DNA from 2 places in the Cupriavidus sp. P-10 genome. Region 1 is predicted to be linked to the other one. Evidence: predicted binding sites of a transcription regulator. Region 1 holds the regulator's gene; the other holds the start of a gene.
What was found. Region 1 encodes sigma-54, which starts transcription at its own class of promoters, with help from an activator protein. Its sites were predicted from a motif close to TGGCANGNAANCTGCTTT; they were not measured.

Region 1 (4,980 bases):
CAGGGGCTGGCGGCGGCCTTGTAATGGGCTCGATGCCCATTACAGCACAAAACGGAAGACGTCCCCAGCGCGTTGACGGCGGTGGTCGCCGCCGTTGTAAGCAATTGAAAACGGAGCGCTGATGGCCCCGGCGCTCAGAGCAGGCGGCCCTGGCCGCGCGAGACCGCATCGGCCTGCATCGCGGCGCGCTGGCGGTCCATGAAATCGCGCAGCGTGTCGATGCCACGCAGGCGCAGGATGGTGTTGCGCACCGCGGCCTCGACCAGCACGGCGAGGTTTCGCCCGGCCGCCACCTGGATCTTGACCATGTGGATCGGCAGGCCCAGCACGTCGAGGTATTGCGAATCGAGCGGCAGGCGCTCGAACTCGCCGTCGTTGCGGCGCACCAGCTGCACCACCAGCTTGATCTTCATCTTCCGGCGCACCGCGGTCTCGCCGAAGATGGTCTTGATGTCGAGCAGGCCCAGGCCGCGCACTTCTAGCAGGTTCTGCAGCAGCGGCGGGCACCGGCCCTCGATGAAGTCCGGCCCCAGGCGTACGAAGTCAACCGCGTCGTCGGCCACCAGGCCGTGTCCGCGCGATATCAGTTCCAGGCCCAGTTCGCTCTTGCCCAGGCCCGATTCGCCCATGATCAGCACGCCCATGCCGAGGATGTCGAGAAACACCCCGTGCATGGTCACGCGCGGCGCGGAGATGCGCGACAGGTACAGGCGCAGGTGGTCAATCACCGCGGCCGACGACACCGGCGTGGTGAAGAGCGGCGTCGACGAGCGCGTGCAGCGCAGTTCCAGGTCCGGCGGCGGCTCCATGCCATCGGCCACCACCAGGAAAGGCGGCTCCAGCAGGATCAGCTCGCCCATCTGGCGCTTGCGGATATCGTCGTCCAGCCGCTGGTAGTAGGTGATTTCGGGCTTGCCGAGCACCTGGATGCGGTTGGGGTGGATCAGGTTCAGGTGGCCAACCAGGTCCGCGGCAGAGGTCGCTTCGCGGGCGAATTCCACGTCGAAGGCGCGGTCCGCACCTTCCAGGCCGGCCACCCACGAGAGTTTGAGGTCGGCTGCGTTGTCGTCGAAGATGGACTGGGAAGTGACGCCGGTGAGTTCCATGCGGGTATGACGTGTGGGGCGGTGTGCCAGGCGCTGCGCCTGTCCGGTCTGTGCCGGCCCGTTCGGGACAGATCAGGGGATCAGGGGTGCCATTCGGTCAGCAGCTGGTGCACGGCTTCGGAAGTGGGCAAGGTCGCCAGCCCTTCGCGCATGTCGCGGTCTGACAGCAGCTGCGCGATCTCTGACAGGATTTCCAGGTGCTGCTGCGTGGCCTGTTCCGGCACCAGCAGGAAAATCAGCAGCGACACCGGCTTGCCGTCAGGCGATTCGAACGGGATCGGCTCGGCCAGGCGCATGAAGGCGGCCAGCGGCTGCTTCAGGCCCTTGATGCGTCCGTGCGGGATCGCCACGCCGGCGCCGAGTCCGGTGGAACCCAGCGACTCGCGCGCGAACAGGTTGTCCGTCACGATGGCGCGCGCCACGCCATGGTTGTTCTCGAAGAGGAGCCCGGCCTGCTCGAACACACGCTTCTTGCTGGTGACGCTGACGTCGAGAGTGATGTTGCCGGGTGGCAGCAATTTGGCCAAACGATTCATGGGCGATGCGCAGGATTTCAGTTAGCGGGCGGATCCGCCGTTCCGCCGGGCAGTGGATGGCTCAGAGGCAGCGGATCACCGGCAGCGCCGAGGCGTCCGGCCATTATAGAGCAGCGGCCTCCCTGTGATTGTGCACCGCAGCGCTGCGCCCGTGTGGGTCCGCACCGTAACCGGGCGCGGGGCAGAATGCGGCGCTGCATGTATGGCGCAGCATACACCTTGCTGCGGCCGTTGCGAACACTCCGTCTCAAACGGGTGACAGCCCTTTGCGCACGCGCCACAGCGCTGCAGGCGCAAAAAAGCCGCGCAAATGCGCGGCTTGCCTGTTTTGTCTTGATTCAGCAGCCCTCTGTGGGGCCACCGGGCACGGTCATTGCTGCATCTGCGCTGCGGCCATCTGGTACTTGACCGCTTCGCGGTCGTGGCCCTGCACGCGGTCCTTGTAGCGGAGTACCTGACGGTCTAGCTTGTCGACGAGTGCGTCGATCGCTGCATACAGGTCTTCATGATGCGCTTCAACGAAGATGTCCTTGCCCCTGAGATGTAGATTGATTTCCGCGTATTGCCGACGGTCCTTTTCCTTGTGGTTGTCGACAGAGAGCAGCACGCTAACGCCAATGACCTGATCGAAATGCCTGACGATTCGCTCCAGCTTCGTTTCCACGTACTCACGCAACGGCGGCGTGATGTCCAGGTGGTGTCCACTGATCTTGAAGTTCATAGCGCTTCTCCTTCTGAAAGAGCCTCACCAGGCAGGCGGTGGGCTCGGCTACAAAGACTTGCGGAGATTCACTGCGGGGATCTTCAGGGCTTCGCGATATTTGGCAACGGTGCGGCGTGCGACAACGAAGCCTTGCTCACCCAGCAGTTCGGCGATGCGACTGTCGGAAAGGGGATTCCTCGGGTCTTCGGCTCCTATCAGTTGCTTGATCAAGGCGCGGATGGCCGTTGATGAAGCCGCGCCACCGGTTTCGGTGGACACGTGGCTGCCGAAGAAGTACTTCAGTTCGAAAGTACCCATCGGCGTTGCCATGTATTTATTGGTCGTCACCCGGGAGATGGTTGACTCGTGTAATCCCAGTGTATCGGCAATCTCCCGCAAAACCAAGGGGCGCATGGCGATTTCGCCGTGCGTGAAAAAGTTCTTTTGACGCTCGACAATGGCCTGCGAGACACGCAGGATCGTGTCGAACCTTTGCTGGATATTCTTGATCAGCCAGCGTGCCTCCTGCAGCTTCTGCTGCAGGCCAGCGGTACCTGACTCTCCCTTCGCGCCGCGCAGGATCTGCGCGTACATGTCGTTGATGCGCAGCCTCGGCATCACATCCGGATTGAGTTGCGCGATCCAGCCGCCGCCGCTCTTGCGCACGAACACATCGGGCACGACGAAGTCGGCTTCGGGGCGGCTGTACGCGTGGCCCGGGTAAGGTGCCAGCGAGCGGATCAATTCGTGCGCGGCCTTGAGTGCTGGCTCGTCTACCTGCAGCGCTTTCTTCAGGCGCGTGTAGTCGCGCACTGCCAGCAGTTCCAGGTGGTTATGCACGATGTTCAGCGCCAGCTCGCGCTGCGGGTGCTTCAGCCGGCGCAACTGCAGGCCGAGGCACTCGGCGGCATTGCGCGCGCCCACGCCAGGCGGGTCGAAGCTCTGCAGCAGCGTCAGCATGGCCTGCACTTCGTCGATCTCGAACTCGAGTTCTTCGGGCAGTTCTGCGCAGATTTCTTCGAGTGAGGCGCTGAGGTAGCCGTCGTCGTCGAGTGATTCGATCAGGAAGATGGCAAGGCCCTTGTCGCGCACCGAAATCTTCAGCGGCGTCAGCTGTTCCATCAGGTATTCGCGCAGCGTGGGCTCGGCCTCGCGCAGCTGCATCGGCGTCTTCTCGTCTTCGTCGCCTTGCGGGCGGCGCGCGAAGTCGTCCAGGCTCCAGTCGCCGCCATAGTCATCGCCGCTGTTGCTGTCGCCGTAGCTGTCGTCGTCGCCCGCGCCATCGGCGCGCGCCTCGCCGTTGCCTTGCGGTTCGGCTGGTGCCGGGGCCGGCGCGCTCTGCAAGTTGACCGAACCATCGGCAGCCACGCGCAGCGGGCTTTCGATCCAGTCGTTCTCGCGTTCGAGCAGCGGGTTTTCCGTGAGCGCCTGTTCGACTTCCTGCTGCAGTTCCAGCGTCGACAGCTGCAACAGCCTGATCGACTGCTGCAGTTGCGGCGTCAGTGCCAGGTGCTGGGAGAGGCGGAGCTGTAGCGACGGTTTCATGCGACCTATTTTATGCGCATCTTTCCGTTGTTGGAACGGAAATTGCTATCGATGTCGCGGCTTGATCGACGCCGGCAGTGGGCTGGCCCATATGCAGATCATGGGGCCGAAAGCAGGGAGAATCAATGGCCTGCCGCAGCGGGCAGGCCAGTACATCACATGCGGAAGTTCTCGCCCAGGTAGACGCGCCGCACCGATTCGTTGGCGATGATCTCCTCGGGCTGGCCCGCGGCCAGCACCGTGCCTTCGCTGATGATGTAGGCGTGGTCGCAGATGCCAAGGGTCTCGCGCACGTTGTGGTCGGTGATCAGCACGCCGATATTGCGCGCCTTCAGGAAGCTCACGATGCGCTGGATTTCGCCCACTGCGATCGGATCCACGCCGGCGAACGGTTCGTCCAGCAGGATGAAGCGCGGCGACGATGCCAGCGCGCGCGCGATTTCCACGCGGCGGCGTTCGCCGCCGGACAGCGACAGCGCCGGGTTGTTGCGCAGGTGCGCGATCTGCAGGTCGTCGAGCAGCGCGTCGAGCCTGCGTTCGATCTCGGCCTTGGCCAGCGGCTTGCCGTTCTCCACCTGCAGTTCCAGCACCGCGCGGATGTTCTCCTCGACGTTGAGCTTGCGGAAGACCGACGCTTCCTGCGGCAGGTAGGACAGGCCCATGCGCGCGCGCTCGTGGATCGGCAGGCCGCTGATATGGTCGCCGTCGAGCACGATATCGCCCTCGTCCAGGTTCACCAGCCCCACGATCATGTAGAACGAGGTGGTCTTGCCCGCGCCGTTGGGGCCGAGCAGGCCGACCACTTCGCCACTCTTCACGTCCAGCGAGACATCCTTGACCACGGTGCGCGAGCCGTAGCGCTTTTTCAGGTGGCGCACGACCAGCGTGCTGCCGCCTTCGAGGACGGCCGTGGCTTGGACGGAAGGCTTTTCGGCGATGGTGGCGGTATCGGTCATTGGCACAGTCTGGCGTTCAGCGTTTCAGGCGAGGAAGCGGTCCCGGCCCGGCGTCAGGGTTTGTTGGCGGGCGCGGGCGCCGGCTTCAGGTCCAGCGGCGAGCCGCTGCCCGAACCCTGCGCATTCGGGTCCTG
Region 2 (4,980 bases), on a different replicon from region 1:
TCGCTGATGATGCTGAACGGCGGCGCGCCGCCCGGGCGCCGCTTGGCGGCAATGCGCCGCCCGGCGGACCAGGTGCCGCCCTCCAGCACGCGCGCCAGTGGGAAGTCGGCTTCCGCCAGCCCCAGGGCCTGGCGCACGCCATCGGCCACCAGATCCAGGCCCGTCACGGTCAGCGCGCGCCATTCGACGATCACGGGCTCGTCCACCGCATGCGCCTGGGCGACAAAGGACGCATCGCGCGGCACCATCAGTTCGAAGTCGAACAGCAGGCCGCCATTGCGGTATTCAGGCAGCCCGGTCAGCGCATCCAGCCCGGTGACCGTCAGGCCCGCGTCTTCCAGTGGTTCCAGCAGCGAATAGGTCAGCCACTGCGTGAGCTTGTGGAACGGCACCAGCCCGCCGGGCGCGGCCGGATGGTGCCAGCAATCGCCCAGCGACACCCCCTCGACCACGATGCGTCCCGGCCAGACCGGCCCCAGCCCCACCAGCAGCGTGCGCAGCAGGAAGCTGGCGTCGAGCCGCTCGTTGACCGCGTGCGCCTTCAGGTAGTCATACAGGTTGCCCAGCCGCGCGGGCCGCCCGAACAGGGCCGGCGTAGCCTCCATCACCTCGCCCAGCCGGCGCAGCAACCCGGCGCGGCCTTCCAGCCCGACCAGCGGGTTGTGCTGGGCCACCTGGAAGGCGTGCGCAATGCTGTCGGCGTCGATGCGCTGCAGCCGCTCGGCATCGGCGCGCAGCGGGTCGCCGGGCGCCGCGGAGAAGCCGCCACGTGCGAACAGGTCGAAGCTGGCCACGCCCAGCCCTTCGGAGCGGGTCAGCACCAGGTCGCTGGCCGGGTCGCGGTAGCGCCAGTCGGGTCCCGCGCCGGCGTCGAGCAGTACGCTCGGGATCACCAGGTCGATGCCGATGCGCGCACGCTCTTCGCGGTGCTCTGGCCCGCTCATGGCGGCGCGCTCGCACAACACATGCCAGCGGTCGACGCGCTGGTCGACGCAGCCGCTCTCGAAGTGGCGCCAGCGGCTGTGGTAAGGCACCTGCAGGTCCGGATAGCGCTGCCGGATGGTGCTGGCCACGTAATCGGCGATCGCATGGACGCGATCGGGGTGCCAGGTAAACAACTCGGACGCGCCGCTGGCCACGTGCTCGGTGACCGCCGCGCAATGCGTGCGCACGGCTTCAGCGCACAGCAGCGCGGAAGCGGGGTGCCCTTCCGGCACAGGGCTGAGCCAGCCCCCGCCCGGACGCATTTCCTCGCCTGCTCCCCGACGGTCCATGCCGCCACGATCCTCTTCGGGATACATTGTCATTCGTTCAACCCCCTGCCCTTTGCCAGGGCGAGTTCATCGGCATCCGGCGGCGTGTAGTGCGTAAAGTAGCCGGCCGCCACCTTGGCGTCGATCTCGACACGGGCGTCCGCCGGGATCAGGGCTTCGGGAATCGCCACCTGCTCGACCACCTCGATGCCCTGCGCCACCAGCGCGCCATGCTTCATGTTACTCATCGACGCCCAACGGTCGATGCGGCGGATGCCCAGCCAGTGGAACACATCCGGCATCAGTTCCTGGAAACGCATGTCCTGCACGCCTGCCACGCATTCGGTGCGGGCGAAGTAAGTCTCGGCGCGATCGCCGCCCGCCTGCCGCTTGCGGGCGTTATAGACCAGGAACTTGGTCACCTCGCCCAGCGCGCGGCCTTCCTTGCGGTTGTAGACGACCAGCCCGACGCCGCCCTGCTGCGCCATCTCGATGCACACCTCGATGCCATGTGCCAGGTACGGGCGGCAGGTACAGATGTCTGACCCGAATACGTCGGATCCGTTGCATTCATCGTGCACGCGGCAAGCCACTTTGGTCTCGGTCTTGCCGAGTTGGCTGACGTCCCCGAAGAAGTACAGCGTCATGCCGCCGATGGGCGGCAGGAACACTTTCAGGTCGGGCCGCGTGACCAGTTCCGGGAACATGCCGCCGGTCTGCTCGAACAGGCCGCGCCGCAACGCGCTTTCCTTGATGCCGAACCGCGCCGCCAGCCCCGGCAGGTGCCAGACCGGATCGACCGCCGCCTTGGTCACGCGCACGTCGCCATTGGCGTAGAGGATGCTGCCGTCCGGCTTCAGCCGGCCGGCAGCCATCGCCGATATCAGCTCGGGCATATTGATATGCGCGCGCGTGACGGCGATGGTCGGGCGGATATCCACGCCCGCCGCGATACGGTCCGCGAAGACGGAGGAAACGAGGTGGCCCCAGGGATCGAGCGAGACGATCTTTTCCGGATCGGCCCACTGCGGGTGCGGGCCGATGGCCTCGGCGGGTGCCGTATCGGTCAGGTCGGGGCGATGGTCGCGCTGCAGCGAGCCGGAGGCAACCGCCAGTGCGCGGTAGATGGCATAGGCGCCGGCGTGGGTGCCGATCACGTTACGTTGCGCGGGGTTCGCCAGGCTGGCAATCACGGGGCCGCGTTCGGCGGCGGTGGGTGCACCCCAGTGAATCGGCTCGGCGGGCTTGTCGCGGCGCGCGTGCGAGGTGAGGACGATATGGTCGGACATGGCACCCTCGGTTCCCGGTGGAATCCTGACCAAATGGTCAGGTTTACGATTCCATACTAGGCAACGTTCATGCCATCGCCCAATGCCGGTTTACGCGAGTTTTGCCGCGCACTGTATGGCGCCGTACGCAAGCGGGGCGGCGCGCATGCACGCATGGCGTGCCGGGGACATGACGCCGACGGTGCGCGCGCACCAGCACGAGGCAATCTGCCGGGCGCGCAGGCTTGCAAGGCTTACATAGTAGGACGGCTCGCCGAGCCGCGTGCGTCCGACAGCCAGACCCACGCCGCGCGCAGCGCTGCCAGCGGGCTTGCGCTTTCCACGTAGCGATGAAAGAGCGCGCCGGCAACGTTGCTCAGCGCCCACGCCGTCGCCATGCCCAGCGCGTTCAGCACCGGCTGCCCCGGCGCAAGGTTCGACACCAGCGCATTCACCAGCAGGCACACCGGGAAATGCACCAGGAAGACCGAATAGGAAATGCGGCCGAAGAATCCGACCACATGGCCGCGCGGCCAGCGCTCCATCCAGCCACCGCGGCGTGCGACCGCCAGCAGCAGCGCGGTAGCCAGCGCCACGGCGATTCGCAGCCGGAAATCGACGATCAGCGCCGCCAGCGCCACCGCGCCGAGCACCAGCAGCGGCATGGCCGAACGGCCCGGGTTCGAGGCCCACCACGCCAGCGTGCCCATGCCATAGGCGCCAAAGAAGTACACCGCCCAGATATCCCAGGCGGCATCACGGTTGAACCAGAACAGCGACGCGACCGCCAGCAGCGCAACCACGCCGATGCCGGCCGCGGCGCCCGCCTGCGCCTCGCGCGGCGCAAAGGTGCGAGCCGCCCACAGCGCCATCAGCAGCAGGCCGAACAGTTGCAGGTCGATCGCGACGTACCAGACACCGGCCGACAGCGCATCGACATCGAGCACGTTATGCAGCAGCGTGAGGTGCGCCAGGAACTGCATCAGGTGCGGCGGGGCCGGAATCGATTCATGGATCATCCATTGCCGCGCCAGCGCGGCGCCGGCAATGCTCAGCAGCAGCGCCGCGGCGAAGGGCACGATCAGCTTGAGGTAACGGCGCCACAGCATCGCCAGCGGATGCTCGCGGATTTCCAGCCGGCCGTGCGGCGCTAGGCTGCGCGCGGCCAGGAAGCCGCTGATCACCAGGAACACCTGGACCGCGATGCGGGCGTAGTCATACAGCCAGTCCACCAGACCCGGCGCGAGACGGTAGGCCGTGTCGGACATCGGGCCGTAGAAGGCGAGATGGTGCAGCACGATCAGCTGGGAACTGACCGCCTTGAGCGCGTCGATGCAGGGCAGGCGTGACGGACGGGGGCTCATTATTCTTGGAGTCTGACAAAGCGCACGAAAGGCGCGATTCTACCTGTTTGCTCTGATTGACATGTGGCGTCACATCCACAAATTGCGGATTGGTTACACACTTGCCGCGATTGTTGCCGACTCTGCTCACTCTGAAAGTCATGTCTCAACAAGGAAGCATTTGCTTATGACGACTTTGTCCTTCACCCATCGAAGGACCGGGTATACCCTAGCGACTTTGCCGCACCATCGGCCAGCTACCCGGTTTCCCGAATGTCCGTCTCCGTCCTGTCTTCCCTGCTAACCCGCTTGTCCCGCGCCCGTCGCCCGCTGGCGGCGCTCGCCTTCGGCGTCATCGCCTCCGCGCTGATGCCGGCTGCCGCCAATGCCCAGTCGCAAACGCCCGTGCTCGACAAGATCCGCGATTCCGGCACCATCGTGCTGGGCTATCGAGAATCGGCGCTGCCCTTTTCCTTTGCCGACGACAAGGGCCAGCCGGCTGGCTACGCGGTCGAGCTGTGCCTGCGCGCGGCGGAAGCGGCGCGCCAGAAGCTGGGCCTGAAAGACCTGAAAGTGCGCTGGATGCCACTGACGCCGCAGAATCGCATTCCCGCGGTGGTCAACGGGCTGGTCGACCTCGACTGCGCTCCCAACACCAATTCGCTCGAGCGCCAGAAGCAGGTGGCCTTCAGCGTCTCGCACTACGTCTCGACCGTGCGCATGCTGGTCCGCGCCGACTCGGGCATCCGCTCGTTGGGCGACCTGCGCGGCAAGAACGTGGTCACCAGCGCGGGCTCGACCGGCGACCGCCACGTGCGCCGCCTGAAGGACCAGTACGGCTACCACGACGTCTACGCCAAGGATCATGGCGAGTCGTTCCTGCTGCTCGAGTCCGGCCGCGCCCAGGCCTTCGTGATGGATGACGTGCTGCTGGCCGGCCTGCGTGCCCGCGCCAAGGATCCGTCGCAGTACGTGATCGTCGGCCCGTCGCTGTCAATCGAGCAGAACGCGCTGATGCTGTCCAAGGCCGATCCGGAATGGAAACGCCTGGTCGACCAGACGCTCGCCACGGCCTTCACCGGGCCGGACGTGATCGCGCTGCAGAAGCGCTGGTTC

Region 2: a site for sigma-54 is predicted at 2,600-2,617, ahead of CTP10_RS25485 (GTP cyclohydrolase II). Genes of this name have one in related genera too.

The regions. Positions count from the first base shown of each region.
Region 1 is NZ_AP025170.1:344,358-349,337, forward strand. Features, by position in the region: gene hprK (HPr(Ser) kinase/phosphatase) at 135-1,106, opposite strand; gene ptsN (PTS IIA-like nitrogen regulatory protein PtsN) at 1,187-1,642, opposite strand; gene hpf (ribosome hibernation-promoting factor, HPF/YfiA family) at 2,013-2,363, opposite strand; gene CTP10_RS01645 (RNA polymerase factor sigma-54) at 2,412-3,890, opposite strand; gene lptB (LPS export ABC transporter ATP-binding protein) at 4,046-4,846, opposite strand; gene lptA (lipopolysaccharide transport periplasmic protein LptA) at 4,900-4,980, opposite strand, start outside.
Region 2 is NZ_AP025171.1:1,881,032-1,886,011, forward strand. Features, by position in the region: gene CTP10_RS25480 (URC4/urg3 family protein) at 1-1,307, opposite strand, end outside; gene CTP10_RS25485 (GTP cyclohydrolase II) at 1,304-2,542, opposite strand; gene CTP10_RS25490 (acyltransferase family protein) at 2,776-3,885, opposite strand; gene CTP10_RS25495 (amino acid ABC transporter substrate-binding protein) at 4,138-4,980, shown strand, end outside.